3 regions of the Paenibacillus sp. NPDC093718 genome follow, and region 3 is predicted to be linked to each of the others. Evidence: riboswitches for the same ligand, from Rfam matches in the RefSeq annotation. Region 3 holds a riboswitch; each other region holds the start of a gene.
The links. A riboswitch is a leader RNA that binds a small molecule or an ion and turns the genes downstream of it on or off. The one in region 3 is predicted to bind cyclic di-AMP.

Region 1: another riboswitch for cyclic di-AMP. It lies ahead of ehuB (ectoine/hydroxyectoine ABC transporter substrate-binding protein EhuB); the one in region 3 lies ahead of ACQKPA_RS12120 (hypothetical protein).
Region 2: another riboswitch for cyclic di-AMP. It lies ahead of ACQKPA_RS32150 (G5 domain-containing protein); the one in region 3 lies ahead of ACQKPA_RS12120 (hypothetical protein).

Annotation. Positions count from the first base shown of each region.
Region 1 is NZ_JBNNUS010000012.1:55,379-60,501, reverse strand. Features, by position in the region: gene ehuA (ectoine/hydroxyectoine ABC transporter ATP-binding protein EhuA) at 1-766, opposite strand, end outside; gene ehuD (ectoine/hydroxyectoine ABC transporter permease subunit EhuD) at 781-1,443, opposite strand; gene ehuC (ectoine/hydroxyectoine ABC transporter permease subunit EhuC) at 1,446-2,099, opposite strand; gene ehuB (ectoine/hydroxyectoine ABC transporter substrate-binding protein EhuB) at 2,101-2,934, opposite strand; cyclic di-AMP (ydaO/yuaA leader) riboswitch at 3,312-3,457, opposite strand; gene ACQKPA_RS28015 (exosporium glycoprotein BclB-related protein) at 3,956-4,855, shown strand; partial or broken gene ACQKPA_RS28010 (SDR family NAD(P)-dependent oxidoreductase) at 4,910-5,123, opposite strand, start outside.
Region 2 is NZ_JBNNUS010000020.1:47,086-52,208, forward strand. Features, by position in the region: gene yabG (sporulation peptidase YabG) at 1-20, opposite strand, end outside; gene rsmA (16S rRNA (adenine(1518)-N(6)/adenine(1519)-N(6))-dimethyltransferase RsmA) at 133-1,017, opposite strand; gene rnmV (ribonuclease M5) at 1,014-1,565, opposite strand; gene ACQKPA_RS32150 (G5 domain-containing protein) at 1,751-2,938, opposite strand; cyclic di-AMP (ydaO/yuaA leader) riboswitch at 3,210-3,424, opposite strand; gene ACQKPA_RS32155 (TatD family hydrolase) at 3,630-4,394, opposite strand; gene ACQKPA_RS32160 (HD domain-containing protein) at 4,493-5,123, opposite strand, start outside.
Region 3 is NZ_JBNNUS010000003.1:499,911-505,033, forward strand. Features, by position in the region: gene kdpB (potassium-transporting ATPase subunit KdpB) at 1-188, opposite strand, end outside; gene kdpA (potassium-transporting ATPase subunit KdpA) at 210-1,889, opposite strand; gene ACQKPA_RS12115 (potassium-transporting ATPase subunit F) at 1,920-1,994, opposite strand; gene ACQKPA_RS12120 (hypothetical protein) at 2,149-2,559, opposite strand; cyclic di-AMP (ydaO/yuaA leader) riboswitch at 2,694-2,862, opposite strand; cyclic di-AMP (ydaO/yuaA leader) riboswitch at 3,398-3,570, shown strand; gene ACQKPA_RS12125 (hypothetical protein) at 3,703-4,167, shown strand; gene ACQKPA_RS12130 (proline dehydrogenase family protein) at 4,218-5,123, opposite strand, start outside.

The DNA of each region.
Region 1 (5,123 bases), on a different contig from region 3:
CGATCCTACCATCGGCTCCGAAGATGACGCGGTCCGCGATTTCCTTCGCAAAATCCATCTCATGTGTAATCAGCATCATGGCCATTTCGCCTTCATCCGCAATTTCCCGGATCACCTCCAGCACTTCGCCGACCAGCTCCGGATCAAGCGCCGAGGTCACCTCGTCAAACACCATAACCTTCGGCCGCATGACCAGCGCTCTGGCGATGGCAACCCGCTGCTTCTGGCCCCCGGACAGATTGGACGGGTACATCTTCAATTTGTCGGCCAAACCGACCTTACTGAGCATGGAGACGGCCCGCTCCTCCGCCTCCTCCTTGGATAAACCCAGCACTTTGCGTGGGGCCTCCGTCACATTGCGAAGCACGTTCATGTGCGGGAACAGATTGAAATGCTGAAAGACCATGCCAACATTGCAGCGCATCCGGTGCAAATGCTTTTCATTGGCCCGAACCAGCTTGCCCTTCTCTTCCATATGCCAGAGCAGCTCGCCATCAACCTCGATGGTTCCCTCGGTCGGTTCTTCCAGCGTCATCAGCATCCGGCCCATCGTTGTTTTGCCCGATCCGCTCGGACCGATCACAGCCACCTTTTCTCCAGGCTGCATCTCCAGATCGATGCCTTTAAGCACCTGTAGATCACCAAACGACTTGGTCACGCCGGTATATTTCACAATCGGCTTTGTACCCGTAGCGGTAACGGGATTTCCCTCCTGCTGCGGCACCTTCGACGCTTTTGCTTGCTCATCGATCACAACGGCATTCAATTGATTCCCTCCTTTTATTTTCCACGCTGCAGATTCATGCGTTTTTCCAGCCTTTGCACAAGCAATGAGGCGATATAACTGATGATCAGGAACAGAATCCCGACCATCGTATACGGTTCAAATGCGCGGAACGACTGCGACACGATATTTTTGGCCGTCAGCATCATCTCCACAAGCGTTATGGCGCATAGAATCGGCGTCTCTTTAAACATAACAATCAAATAATTACCCAGTACCGGAATGATCGGCGGCACCGCTTGCGGCAGGATAATACTTCGCCAGGTTTGGGCTTTCGTGTAATTCAGTGCTGTGGCAGCCTCCCATTGTCCCTTCGGCACTCCCTCGATTCCGGATCGGTACACCTCGGACAGATATGTGCTGTAATGCAGCCCGAGACCGATCACCCCGGCATAGAAGGCCGGAATGGAAATTCCGGTAAGAAGCGGCAGACTGTAATACAGGAAGAAGACCTGCACCAGCAGCGGTGTATTGCGAATAAATTCGATCATTCCTTTGGTTATTAGTGACAGCACCTTAAATCGGCTCCGCGCTGCAAAAGCAAGCAGTAATCCGATGATCAATGCCACCGCGAAAGCGCAGATCGTCACCCATACCGTCATTTTTAATGCACTCAAGAGCTGGGGCAGGATATCCCATACATAGTTCCAATCCCACATGACTATAGCCTCCCCGCTGTCCATTTACGCTCCAGCAGTCGAACTGCCAGCGAAACGAGCGTAGCAATGACAAAATACATGAGGAGCAGCAGCACCAGAATCTCGGTCGTCCAGGAGATGTAATTATTGCGGAGCACCATCGCCTGATACGTTAAATCCGCCATTGTGATGAAATAAACCAGTGAGGTGGATTTGATGAGCTCCACAAGCTGATTCCCGAAAGGGGGAAGCATTCGCAGGGACGCTTGAGGCAATATGACATTCCACAATCTTTGCCAAGGCTTCAGATTAAGCGCTACGGCGGCTTCCCATTGTCCTTTCGGAACGGCCAACACGGCGCTGCGAACGATTTCCGAGCCGTATGCGCCGAAGTTCAGCCCGATCGCGAGGATCGCAGCCAGCATTTTCGGAAGCTCGACGCCGATGAACGGAAGGGCGAAATACAACCAGAACAGCTGCACCAGCAAGGAGGTCCCCCGAAAGACTTCCACGTACACGGCTGCCAACGTGCGAATGATCCACAGCTTCGACAGTCGGCATAACCCGGCTGCAAAGGACATCACGACCGCAAGGATGGCTGAAAAGAAAGCAACCACAATCGTGATCTCCGCCCCTTTCAGCAGCGTAGGGAGAAAATCAATCCATGAATTCGGCATGCTATTCCCCGCAAAGCGCAGCGGCCGTCATCTCGCCCGGGAGCTCTTCTTCTGTGAACCCGAACTTCTGCAAAATTTCGAGCAGCTCGCCCGACTCCTTCATTTTTTGCAGCTCCGCATTATAAGCCTCCTGAAACTCGGTATCCGCTTGGCGGAAAGCCGTAGCTCCGTAACCGCGAACGCTTTCGCCGTCGATGACCGGCTGCTCGAAATCAGCCACGCGTTCGATGCTGTCGTCGCTGGCCGAATCCAGCATCGCCTGCAGGGACGGCCCCGTCATGGTAATTGCCTGCACCCGGTCTGCCTGAAGGGCGCTGATGGCCGAAGCCTGATCTGGAACCTGTACGATCCGGTCCGTAGGAATGCCGGACTTCTCCAAATAGCCGATTTCAACGGCTCCGGTCATAACGGCTACCTTGGCCTGGTCGTTCTTAGCAATGTCCTCGTAACTTCCGAGTCCCAGCGGATTTCCCTGCTTCACCGCAATGGCTTCCCCGATGCTGTACTCCGGATTAGCAAACAATACGGCAGAGCAGCGATCCGGATTAATGAACATGCCTGCGGTAATTAGATCAAACCGCTCGGCCTGAAGTCCGGCAACCAGCGAACCGAATTCCGTAAGCTCTCCCCTCATTTCCTTGATGCCAAGCCGCTCCAGAATAACACGGGCAATCTCGACCGCTTCTCCAGTGAGTTCCCCATTGGCCTCTTTGTAGGCATAAGGCTTCTCATTCGCAAATCCCACGGTGATATACCCCTGCTCAATGGCTTGCTCCAATGTGCTCCCTTTGTCGCCGCAAGCCGCAAGCGACACCCCCATAATCAATGACAACATCAGTACAACCACTCTCTTCAAAACTTTCCACAACCTTTCATTATGACTTTGCAATTCTTAAAAACGACATGTTGAAATTATCCATGTTAACTCATATGTTAACTGGGATTTAAGGGTATTCAGATACCTTGCATGGGTCGGACCTTCAGGGAAGATGATTCATCCATCTCCTTCCACGCTTAAACCCAATGCCATCTGACCGATTTAATTGGTTTTGGTTAAACATTTGCAGGCCTTGCCCCTCCTCTTTAGCAGAATACAAAAAGACCACCAAACAGGGGATCTAGACATAGCTCCGCCAGCAGGGGGTCAAAAAATAGAGAAAAGGCCCCTAAAGAGAATTAAGGGCCTTTGTTATGAACATCCATTATGTATGCAAGACCCATCCACTGCTGACGAGGTTAGCTGACGGACTCGGGTAAGATGGTACCCTACACTCGTGATTCCAAGTGACTCGCCCCTGGTGAAACTGGTTCCCCCGCTTTCCGGAAAATGTATGCCGGAAACTAAGCGTGTGTCCATGATAAAGGGAACTTCAGGAAAAGTCAAACCCCTTTAACCGCTTTTTCTGGAAATTCAGAGGCGGAAATGCCGTTCTTCCAGGGCCTATGAAAAGCATGAAAAATGCCTCATTCAAGCCTCTTCCCCAACGATACAGGAATTTTATCCCAGTCTCGTTTTTCGCTATATAGCAGGCATTTGACATACCTCCCTTACTCATTCATGTGGTGGATCGTTTATGCCATGAATTACATTCGGATTGTGAAAGCTTTCCCCACACATTTACGGCGCAAATACGGCGCAAATTTTTTTTTGAACCGCTGCGTACAGAGCCTATGAATATCGTAGGGCAATCCGAGATTCATCCTATAGTTTTGCTATTCGTCAATAGATGAATGCCTCCGGGGCTAGCGTACATTCTGGAAATTATAGTTGTTTATCTATCATTTATGCGCTATTAACCCATGCCGTACCGAGAGTATTTGCGTAGTATAGAACAAATCTAAAGGAGGTGCTTCATTTGGAACGTTCTTCTAGAAAGAGAAAATTGTGTGCTCTTAAAAAAATAGAGAAAAAAGTCATTCATGCGAAGAAAAAGCATTGCCCGTCTCATGGCCATGGTGATCATAAAGGCCATGGTGATCATAAAGGCCACGGAGGTCGTAAAGACCATGCTTGTATTGTTAAAAAGCGTCGATGCCCAAAAGCTATCCGTGGACCGGTAGGTCCTCAGGGTCCTATCGGACCGGTCGGACCTATCGGGCCTGTGGGACCTGCCGGACCGACAACCGGTATTGCAGGACCTGCTGGACCTGCTGGACCTGTCGGGCCTGTCGGACCTGTTGGACCTGCGGGACCTACTGGAGCTACTGGAGCTACTGGGGCAACAGGAGCAGCCGCCGGAGGAGCCATCATCCCATTCGCATCCGGCATACCGCTTGCTCTGACCACCGTTTTAGGCGGATTAGTCGGATCCGTTGGTCTCGTAGGATTTGGTAACTCGGCCAATACGTTTACGCTGGCTGGCGGTACGATTGACCTCACTGGAGCAGCTGGTACTCTGCTTAACATGGCGTTTAACACGCCACGAGCTGGTACTATCACTGCACTGTCCGCTACCTTTAGCACTACTGCGGCGCTTTCCCTGCTGGGAACCACGGTTACGATTACAGCACAACTGTACAGCGCACCAGCAACGAGCAATATTTTCACACCGATACCAGGCGCTCTTGTTACGCTGGCTCCGCCGCTCACAGGCGTCGTAACCCTCGGAACAGTAAGCAATGGCTTCGTAGAAGGCCTGGCCATTCCGGTGCCGGCCAATACACGCCTGTTAATGGTATTCTCGGCAACCGCTGCCGGCACAACTCTTGTCACTGCAGTGGCAGGTTACGCCAGCGCTGGCGTCAACATTATATAAGCTTCAGTTTCCTGTAAAAAAAGCCCCGATTTTTATATCGGGGCTTTGCTTCATTTATACGGCTGTATATCCGCCATCCACCAACAAGCTCGTGCCTGTAATGAAGGACGCATCTTCACTGGCGAGAAACAACACGGCTTTGGCTACTTCTTCCGGTTGCCCCAAGCGGCCCATCGGATGAAGGCCGACCAGATGCTGGGTGATCGCTTCCGTTCTTCACTGAATTAGAGGCGTATCGATATATCCCGGACATACGGCATTGACCCGG
Region 2 (5,123 bases), on a different contig from region 3:
ACCAAGTCTCCCAAGTTCATCACAACATCACCCCTACCCTATGGTATGGGCCACTGTGACTATTGGTTCTTGGAAACATCAATTTATCGGGTCGAGACCTTCCGCGGGTCTATGGACGCTCTAATGGCCGTATTAACGAATATCCGCGTTGTACAATATGTTGCTAAGCCGGGCATACTCCTCAATACTAAGGGTCTCACCGCGCCGTGAAGGCTCGATGCCCGCCTCCTGCAGCAGCTGCTCCAGCCGTTCACGGCCTTCTCCCGGAAAGAACCGGCTCTTCAGATTATTGGCAATCGTCTTCCTCCGCTGGGCGAAAGAGGCCTGGACCACCTCGAAGAAGAAGCCTTCGTTTTCTACGCTGACAGGAGGCTGTTCCCGGACCGCCAAGCGAATAACTGCCGAAGCGACATTCGGCTGCGGGATAAACACCGTATGCGGCACAATACAGACCAGCTTAGGCTCACTGTAATATTGAACGGCAATGCTAAGGCTGCCGTAATCCTTGCTTCCCGGTGCCGCCGCCATCCGCTCTGCCACTTCTTTCTGAATCATCACCACGATATTCTCCAGCGGCAGCTTCTCCTCCAGCAGCTTCATGAGAATCGGCGTCGTCACATAATACGGCAGATTCGCAACCACACTTACCTTCGATACGCCCGCAAAATCCTGACGGAACAGTTCGTGAAGATCCACCTTCAGGACATCCCCATGATGCACCTTCACATTCTCATAGGGCTCCAGGACCTCCCGCAGGATGGGAATCAGGCGCTGATCAATTTCGACCGCGGTGACAGTTCCTGCCGTCTGTGCCAGCTTCTCGGTTAACGCACCGATCCCAGGCCCGATCTCAAGCGCTCCCTTATCTTCATCCAGTCCTGCAGCCTCCACGATTTTATACAATATATTCTGATCGATGAGAAAGTTTTGACCCAGACTCTTCTTGAAGGAGAATCCATGCCGTGAGATGATCTCCTTCGTCCGTCTTGGTGTTGATATATCCTCGATCCGATTCATTGGCTTACGCCCCCTTCTTCCAGCTGTGCAAGCGCGGCCAGAAATTCTTCCCGCGATATTTGAAACATGGCCAATCGTTTATGGAATTGCTTGCTGTTGCAATATCCGATCCCGAGCAGGTTTCCCATCGTCATACGCCTTGCAGCCGCCTCCGGGTGGGCTGATAATCCAGCCTCCAGCATGTCCTCCAGACTGATTAGGCTCTCTCCACCCTCAAAGGAGGTATGGACCCGCTCCAGCGCACGCCGTATCGCTTCTGGCGAGGCATTCTCCACGCCGATATCCCCTTTGCGGGTAGCATCCGCTTCCGGAATAAAGGCATGCTTGCAGCCAGGGACACCCTGATCCACAATTTTGCGGATCCGCTCCCCTGCATGGTCAGGATCCGTTAATATAATAACGCCTCTGCGCTCCTGAGCAAGCGCTATGCGTTTCAGGATTTGTTTATTGATCGCTGAGCCGCCCGTTTCGATCGTATCCGCTTCTACGGCCCGTTTAATGGCAACGGTATCGTCTCTGCCTTCCACTACAATCACTTCTTTAATCATGCGTTTGTTCTCTTCCTTCCCAAGAAAACAGGCTTGTACAACCTCTAGGTTCCACCATCTTAGCCCTATATACTCCGTTCTTAACAAAACAAAAGAAGAGGAAATATTCCCTCTTCTTCATCATTATATATTATAAGCTAAATAGTATAGCATTAGAATGGTATTGTAAATTGGAATTCATGCGTCTAGTTCAATTCAGGTTTAACCGGACCGATCACGTAAACGGTGCGGCCGCTCTTCCGGCCGAAATTTATGGCCGATTTCAGTGAATCATAATAAACATCGATTTTGTTGCCTTTGATGGCACCGCCCGTATCTTCTGCACGACGGAAGCCAATGCCTTCGATATAGACCCACCAGCCGATCGGGATGATGTTAGGATCAACGGCGATGGTGCGCCCTTCTGTAACGCGTGTGCCGGATGCAGTGCGTGTACCGATACCCTGCTGCTCAGCGGAATACGCCGTCATCGACACGTTGTTCAATACCTTGCTGTATTTAAAATCAACGCCTGCCCGAGAAACCACGTTGTTCTCGACAGCCTTGGCGGTCGTTACTTTTTTCGTACCGGACAATTTAGCCGGTGTAGCCTTTACATCGGTGGCTGCCGCCTGAACGATGACAGGCTTCTCCACTTTTTTCGTGCCAACGGCAATGATTTTATCCTTCGTTCTGCGTTCAATTTCTTGGGAGACCTTCGTCTTGGAAACCAGCTTGCCATTGTGGTAGACCTTCTCATAATGGTTCACCATGAGACCAGGCTCGCCCCGCTGAATAACGCGGTTATCGCCTCTCTCAAGCGATGGGTCGGCTGTTTTGATCACACGGAAATCCCGATCTTCCGTCTCCTTAACTTTTTGCTTCGTGACGCGAACGACATCGATATTCATATTGCTGGTCAGCTTCGTGTTCTGTGCCGGTTGTACTATATCTTCACCCTGGATCGTAATACCAGCCTCTTTAAGTACATGATCAACCGTATCCTGGGATGTAAATATGGTTTTGGTTGTGCTGCCTACTGTAACTTTGACTGGAATTGCCCGGTCAATGATGATCCGGTCTCCATCCTGGATCGCGCCGTTTAAAGGCATCGAAATCTGATCCTGAGGACTCAACGTGATCGCTTGCTCATCCAGCAATTCCTGCAGCAATGATCCACGTGTTTCAACTGTGGTGACACGACCATCGACGACAAGCTGAACCTCCTTGCCTGCCTGATCATGTACGACCAACGATATGAGAAGTGATACCGTAACGGCACCCATGGCACCGAGCAACATCAGTTGACGCAAATTGTCATGCTTCCATCTCAATGCGTAAGACATGCTGGATGATTGTGATTCATGGGTTTCTTCAGGTTGAAAAATGCCCACTATTCCATCCTCCTTCATAGTCCCGCCGTCTAGGTAAACGCATGAATGCATTTGACGTGACTATAGCAATTTTTCTCACAAGGCGCCCTGCTATCTATCTACACCCTGCGTCAATTCCCGTCTTTCCGTCCATGTACCACCACCCCTTGTTTACCAAGAGTATGATGATCCCCTCTCCATTATTCAAAAATAAAAGAAAGCCATTGAAAGAGTACTAGAGGCTCTAACGTGGCTTCCTGATGATTAGAATCATGGAAATGGTATGCACGAGAATTCCCCTCTTATTTCGCTTACGGAGTTAGCTGTCGGGTTCGGACGTAAGAGAGACGCCCTAGATCCGGATACCCGCTCATGGCGAGATCCTTCAAATTCACCCCAAAGACCCGAAAAAGAAATCAAATACAGCTGCGCGCATTCAGACCAGTATGCACGGCGGTATCGGTTCCCCCGTTCTCCAGAATTTCAGAGATTAAGCGAGACGGTTCATGAAATATTCGGCCGCGATCTGCACATCGCAGCTTCTTATCACTGAAAAGATGATATCCTGTTTGTATGCAGGTTGTAAAGCAACATTCAACCACATTTTCTCATGTAAAAGGTTAAAATATTGTAATATCAACGCCTTTTCTGATTAAAAAACTTTAATTAATCGAAAATGCTCCCTTTTTCATCGCTTTTGCTCTCGTTTTCGCTAAATACCAAATCGTTCCAGCGCATTTTGGGTGGTAATTTGGGCCAATTCCTCATAGGACAACCCTCTAATTTCGGCTGCCGCCTCCGCCACTAATTTTACATATGCGGTCTCATTTCGTTTCCCGCGGAAGGGATGAGGTGTCAGGTAAGGGGAGTCAGTTTCGATCAATAATCGATCAAGCGGAACCTGCGCCAAAACCTCTTTGGGCTGCTTTGCATTTTTGAAGGTAATCGGCCCGCCAAACGAAATATGGAATCCCATATCGAGACACATTTTGGCCGTTTCCCAGCTTCCGGAGAAAGAATGCATGACACCGCCCACCTCGGAGGCTTTTTCCTCGCGCAAAATTCTCACGATATCTTCATGCGCATCCCGATTATGAATGACAATCGGCATGTTCAATTCCCGGGCCAGTCCGATCTGACGCCGAAGCACTCGGTGCTGAACTTCTTTCGGAGACGTATCCCAATAATAGTCCAAACCGATCTCTCCTATAGCCACCACTTTCTCATGACTGCACAAAGAGGCGATCCAATCCAGGTCCTGATCCTCCATGCTAATGGCGTCTACAGGATGCCAGCCCACCGCTGCATATATAAAATTATAGGTTTCTGCCAGCTTCATCGTAGTCGGAATCGTCTCCCGGTTAAATCCAATATTAATCATCCGGGTCACGCCGGCTTCGAGCGCCCGCTGGATTGCCTCTTCCCGGTCTTCGTCGAATTGGGCAGCATCCATATGAGTGTGCGTGTCGAATAACATAAAATCCACACTCTCCTTCCTGTCGTTTCTGTGTCGTATATCTTCCATTAGCTGGGTAAATTTGCAGGTAAACCAAGCGTTTCTGTATTCCATCTAGGTTAATGTTGTTGTTTGAAAACACTGGCTATCTTCTCCGGCATTTGAGCCAGCAGCGGACTTACCTTCTCCTCCGGATAATAAAGATGGTACCGTCCTTTATGAATGCCGCTGATCGAGCGTACAATATCGGATACCTCCGAGATTTCCTTCAGCTCATCATGCCGATCCAGAAGCAGGATTTGCTTCTCGTTAAGCGGCATATCGGAATGAACCTTATCATAAGGAAGATCCGTTGGAAAATCAATCTCCAGGTCATATTCCGGATGCAGTCCCACGGCATTGAATGCGTGGCGTATCCCGTCGATGGTCTCCAGATCGATGTTGTCGATTTCTACATATTTGTAGAGCTTTCGGTGCATGAAACGGCCGCATAATTCGCTAAGAAGCGGATCTTCCTCTTCCGTCCATTGCAGAAAGGCCGTTTGGATCAGAGCTTCATCAAGGCGCAGATATTGATTCACCCCGATATCCCCCGAAAACAACGCAGGAAGCGGATCGATCATGAATCGGAAAGCATATCCACGGTCATGCAGTTCCTTGGCCCGGCGGAAGATTTGGCGCAGGATGATTTCGGAGCTTCGGGTGACGGGATGAAAGTACACCTGCCAGTACATCTGATACCTTGACATT
Region 3 (5,123 bases):
CCGATACTGCCCTCTGTCCCGAAATAGGATGGAAATAACGTCATCAACAGAACAACCAGAGTCCCGGCCTCCACAACAAACATGACCGGATTTCTCATCATCAGGACGGGATTCAGCTTTGTGAAGCTGTCCTTCAGCGCCTGACGGACCATCTCTTTGGACATCGCTTTTTTTCTCGTATTATTCATGGAAATAGGCCACCTTTTCTATTAACGGATCGTCAGATGCTCAGCAATCGGACCGAGCACAAGTACTGGCAGGAAGGTCAATGCACCGATAATCTGAACCACCGCGATCAGAATGCCGGCAAACAGCTTATTATCTGTCCGGAACGTCCCGAGCGTCTCGGGAACCCATTGCTTCCGCATCAACGAGCCGCCCACTGCCAGCAAGGCAATCATCGAAATGTAACGCCCGAATAGCATGACCAGTCCGGTTGTAATGTTCCAGAACGGCGTGTTATCCGACAGACCCTCAAATCCGGAACCGTTATTGGCCGCGGAAGACGTGTATTCGTACAATACCTGTGAGATGCCGTGAAAGCCTGCATTGGTAATGCCTGCCTGCCCCGCATCCGTCATCAGCGCAAGTGCGGTCGGAGCCAGAATGATCAATGGATGCACCAGGATAACAACCGCAATTAGCTTCATCTCCCGCGCCTCTATTTTTCTCCCTAGAAATTCGGGTGTTCGGCCAACCATAAGACCAGCCAGGAACACTGCCAATATCGCATACATGAGCATGTTCATCAGCCCGACGCCTTTTCCGCCAAAAACGGAGTTCAGCATCATCAGGGATAGCGGCGTAATCCCGCCAAGCGGCGTGAGCGTATCATGCATGTTGTTGACCGACCCGGTCGTGGCCGCGGTTGTCACCGTCGTAAACAGGGAGGATTGAGCGATCCCGAACCGGACCTCCTTGCCCTCCATGCTGCCCTGCGAGGCGTCGATGCCCAGCTGGTTTAATGCCGGGTTGCCGTTGGTTTCAGCGGCATAGTTCAAGGACAGGAATCCGATAAACAAGGTCATCATCACCGAAAAAATAATCCAGCCCTGCTTGCGGCTCTTCGCGAACAAACCAAATGTGTAAGGAAGCGCCGCCCCGAGGCTCCACATGCACAGAATCTCGATCACATTGGTCAGCGGGGACGGGTTCTCGAACGGATGCGCCGAGTTGGCCCCCATAAACCCGCCCCCATTGGTGCCCAGATGCTTGATCGATTCCAGCGCAGCCACCGGCCCCACAGCTATTTGCTGCTCGCTTCCTTGAAGCGTCGTGACGCTGAGCATAGGCTTCAAAGTCTGCGGCACCTGCAGCGCAACCAGTACCATCGCAATGATAAATGCGGCCGGGATGAACACCCGGGTGTGGGCTTTGACGAAATCCTCAAAAAAGTTGCCGACGGTTGTACCTTTGCTGGTCACCGCCCGGATAAACGCAATCGCCACGCACAGCCCGGTCGCCGCGGACGTGAACATCATCATCGTAATGACGGCCATCTGGGCCATATAGGATAATCCCGACTCCCCGCTGTAATGCTGGAGATTCGTATTCGTCATAAAGCTGATGATCGTATTGAGCGACAAGGTAGATTCCATATTGTCGATGCCGTTCGGGTTGAAGGGCAATACTCTCTGCAACCGAAGAATCAAATATCCCGCTGCGACCAGCACCATATTCGTTATCACAAAGCTGATGGCATACCCTTTCCATGTCATTCCCTTTCGTTCTTTCAACCCAATCAGTGCGAAGATCGGTTTCTCCAACCAGGAGAACCATTTATCCGTTCCATTCCCCTCATTGCGAAACACCTGATATAAATAAGTTCCGAGAGGCTTTACCAGCAGCACCAGAACAAGTATAACGATGGCAATTTGTAAAATGCCCATGACGAATGCCTTCCTCCTTCAGCTGTTTCCCTAGAATTTTTCAGGGTGAATCAGCGCGTAAATCAAATATAGAAAAATAAAGAGCGTGCATATTAAAATGATCATCACGACTAATCCACCTCCGTTTCCGAAATTACGCGTCCGCACCAGGACATAAACAGCATGAACAGTCCGTAGGTTCCTCCCAAGATAAGCACCATATATAAATCCTGCATGAAAATAACCTCCTAAAACCTCATTGTCACATCAGCCAAGGCGCTTAGCTGACAATGGATGAAATCAGGAAGGATACCTGATGATGGTTCGTATGAAGCACCACATCGGCACCCAGTCCCTTGTATATCAATCGAGGATTGCTGGAATGGGTAATCACATAAATCGACTCCGTCGTCCATGTCCGGCAGATCCGTAAATAGCGGCAGCACAGGTTCAAGCTGCTCTCAAACAAATACACCTTGCTGACGGGAAACTCGGGAATGATCCAGGTTTGTTCATCCCTTGTATCGATAAGAATCATGTTGGTGCAGCCTAGTTCTCGCAGCCTCTCCTGTTCAACCCGGTTGTTGGCTATGGCCGCAAACGAAATGCGCATATAGATCAGCTGGCGGATAAATTCTTCCCCGGCCTTGTTAGGCGCGGATACCAGGATAAACTCCTGCGGTTTCTCCATCTTTATTTCTCCTCCTAAGAAGTTCAGAAAGAGAAGACAACAACAAAGAAGCCTGGGGAAAGAGAAGAACTCTTCCCGCAGGCTTCTTCATCAGAACACGGTGAAATACACCGTGGCCCAAGTCCACGACAATCGTTGCCTCTCTCGATACGCTTACGAGGTTAGCTGACGGATTCGGGCGTGAGAGTCGCCCTACCCATAGACCGTTATCTTGTCCATGGGATTCACCCCTGAGAGATCAAGTTCATCTCCCGACTGGTTCCCCCGTTCCTTTTCCATTCAAGGACTCAGCGAAAATTAAAAACGAGTAGCATGTTATTCTATTAGCCATTGACTAACATCCAGGTCCGGCAAAACAGCACAGCATCAGGTTCGAGCGGTGAGAGTCGCATCATCCTGCATTTTCAGCGAAGGCCCATGGTGCCCTCGCCCGAGATTCGATCCATAAAAGCCCGGCAGCTCTCACACAGCCTTTAGGTCTTCATGGAACGGCTGCCCGTATGCCTGCCGCCGATGTCCGTCAATTCATAGTTCGTATCATACGTCCGGCCTTGCAGGAAGTAAATGTGAGCAAAAACACATGTAGCGTTATGTCGAACAGGATCTGACCGGTTTCGCCCCATTATCTCTTGAATTCTGCTCTATACTATGTATTTCTCTTGTTTTCTTGTATTTATCGCAATCTATCGAGATACCGAGATTTTGCCATGATAATAGATGTCACGACCGAATGTACGCGTTTTCTTTTACGGTTTTCATCGATTTTCGGAATGTATCCGTTCAATATGGCCATTTACTTTTAGAGTCCTCCGGCGTATGATTCATCCATCATTCGAAACATTCGTTTACGCTGAGCTCTCGACAGATCGGGAGACGGGGGAACCAAACCGCCAACGGAGCTTCTGTTGGTGAATGGGGTGAATCCGCAGGCCTGATGATCAGGCATCGCGGTAGGGTGCTCTCAAGCCCGAATCCGTCAGCTAACCTCGTAGGCGCGCTTTGAGAGAGAACACCACCCGAGCCTTAAGCGAAGCGGCCACTGTAGCAGGGCCTCTAACGATAAATAGGCCTGGAGAGCGGGGTTACTCTGCTCACCAGGCCTTTTTGCCGTGCATATAACATTCCTATAAAGGAGCGCAGATCATGACGAAACTCATCGAGGCCGCACTGGCCCCCGTCATCGAAACCGCATCGCCTGCATTAAATGCAGAGCTCATCAGCTACATGGAGATATTTCGTTTCGACCGGGGCTCAGCTGAACGCTTTATCCCCTGGAGCGACCGAGATTGGAACTGCGGGTTGTTCAAAATCAGCTGCAAAGACGCGGCCGGGTATGCCGAATATGCCCTGCCAAGCACGAGAGAATTCGCGGATCTGGTCCGCTGGGCATCCGTCTTTACGAGGCTGAGAGGTATGCCCGTGACCGAGGCCGTTCGCTATGCCCAGAAGCAGCAGCAATGGGGATCCGCACGAATGCAGCTCGCCGTATCGGCCCTCGCCGATCTGGAGACCAATCTGCAACAGCACATCACCCGTAAGCGGTTAGGCAGCCTGCCGCTGGAGCGTTCCTTCCTGATGGAATGCTCGGAGGCGTATTATTTCTTCTAGGACATCAGCTAGAAAGAACTACCGTCCTCGCTTCCATTGTTTTCACCTGCTCACTTGAACATATTTTTGAGCACCATCATCAGGTTGGCCGGCTTCTCTGCCAACCGCCGGGTGAAATACGGGTACCACATGGTTCCGTAGGGCATATAACACCGGATGCGATAGCCGTCCTGCGCAAGCGCCGCCTGATCGTTCATCCGTAGCCCGTACAGCATCTGAAACTCAAATTCCTGTTTGTCTATGCGGCTCTGCTCGGCAAATACCTTCACCCAGTCGATGATGTTGTCATCGTGCGAAGCAATCGCGACGTAAGCACCCTGATCAAAATGCATTTTGATCAATTTCTTATAGTTGTCCATAACCTCCCGCTTCTGCTGAAAGGCGATGGTTCCCGGCTCTTTGTACGCCCCCTTGACCAACCGCAGATTTACACCGGCATGCATCAAATTCTTGACGTCCTCCTCTGTACGGAACAAGTAGGCCTGCATTACGGTCCCCACGTTGGTCAGCCCCTCCTTATGGAGCCGCAGCGTCATATCAATCGTCGCCTGGGTGTACGGCGAATCCTCCATATCCAGGCGAACGAAATTGCGGTACTCTTTCGCCTTTTTCGCCACCATTTTGATGTTCTCATACGCCTTCTCCAGATCCAGTGCCATGCCCATCTGCGTCGGTTTCAGCGATACGTTCGACTGCACTCCACGCCTCGCGATCCCTTCCACCAGCTTCAAATATTCCTCCCGATACCCGGCTGCTTCATCCAGCGTCCGGATGCCCTCCCCCAGATGGTCCAGCGTGACAAGAATGCCCTTCGCGTTCAGCCTCTCGATTTCATCCAGTGCCTCATCCAAGGTATCGCCGGCAATGAATCGGCCCGCCAATTTCCGGCCGTACTTGATCGACAACCATTTCACGAGTTTATTGCCGGACACCGTCAGGATCACTTTACGGTAAAG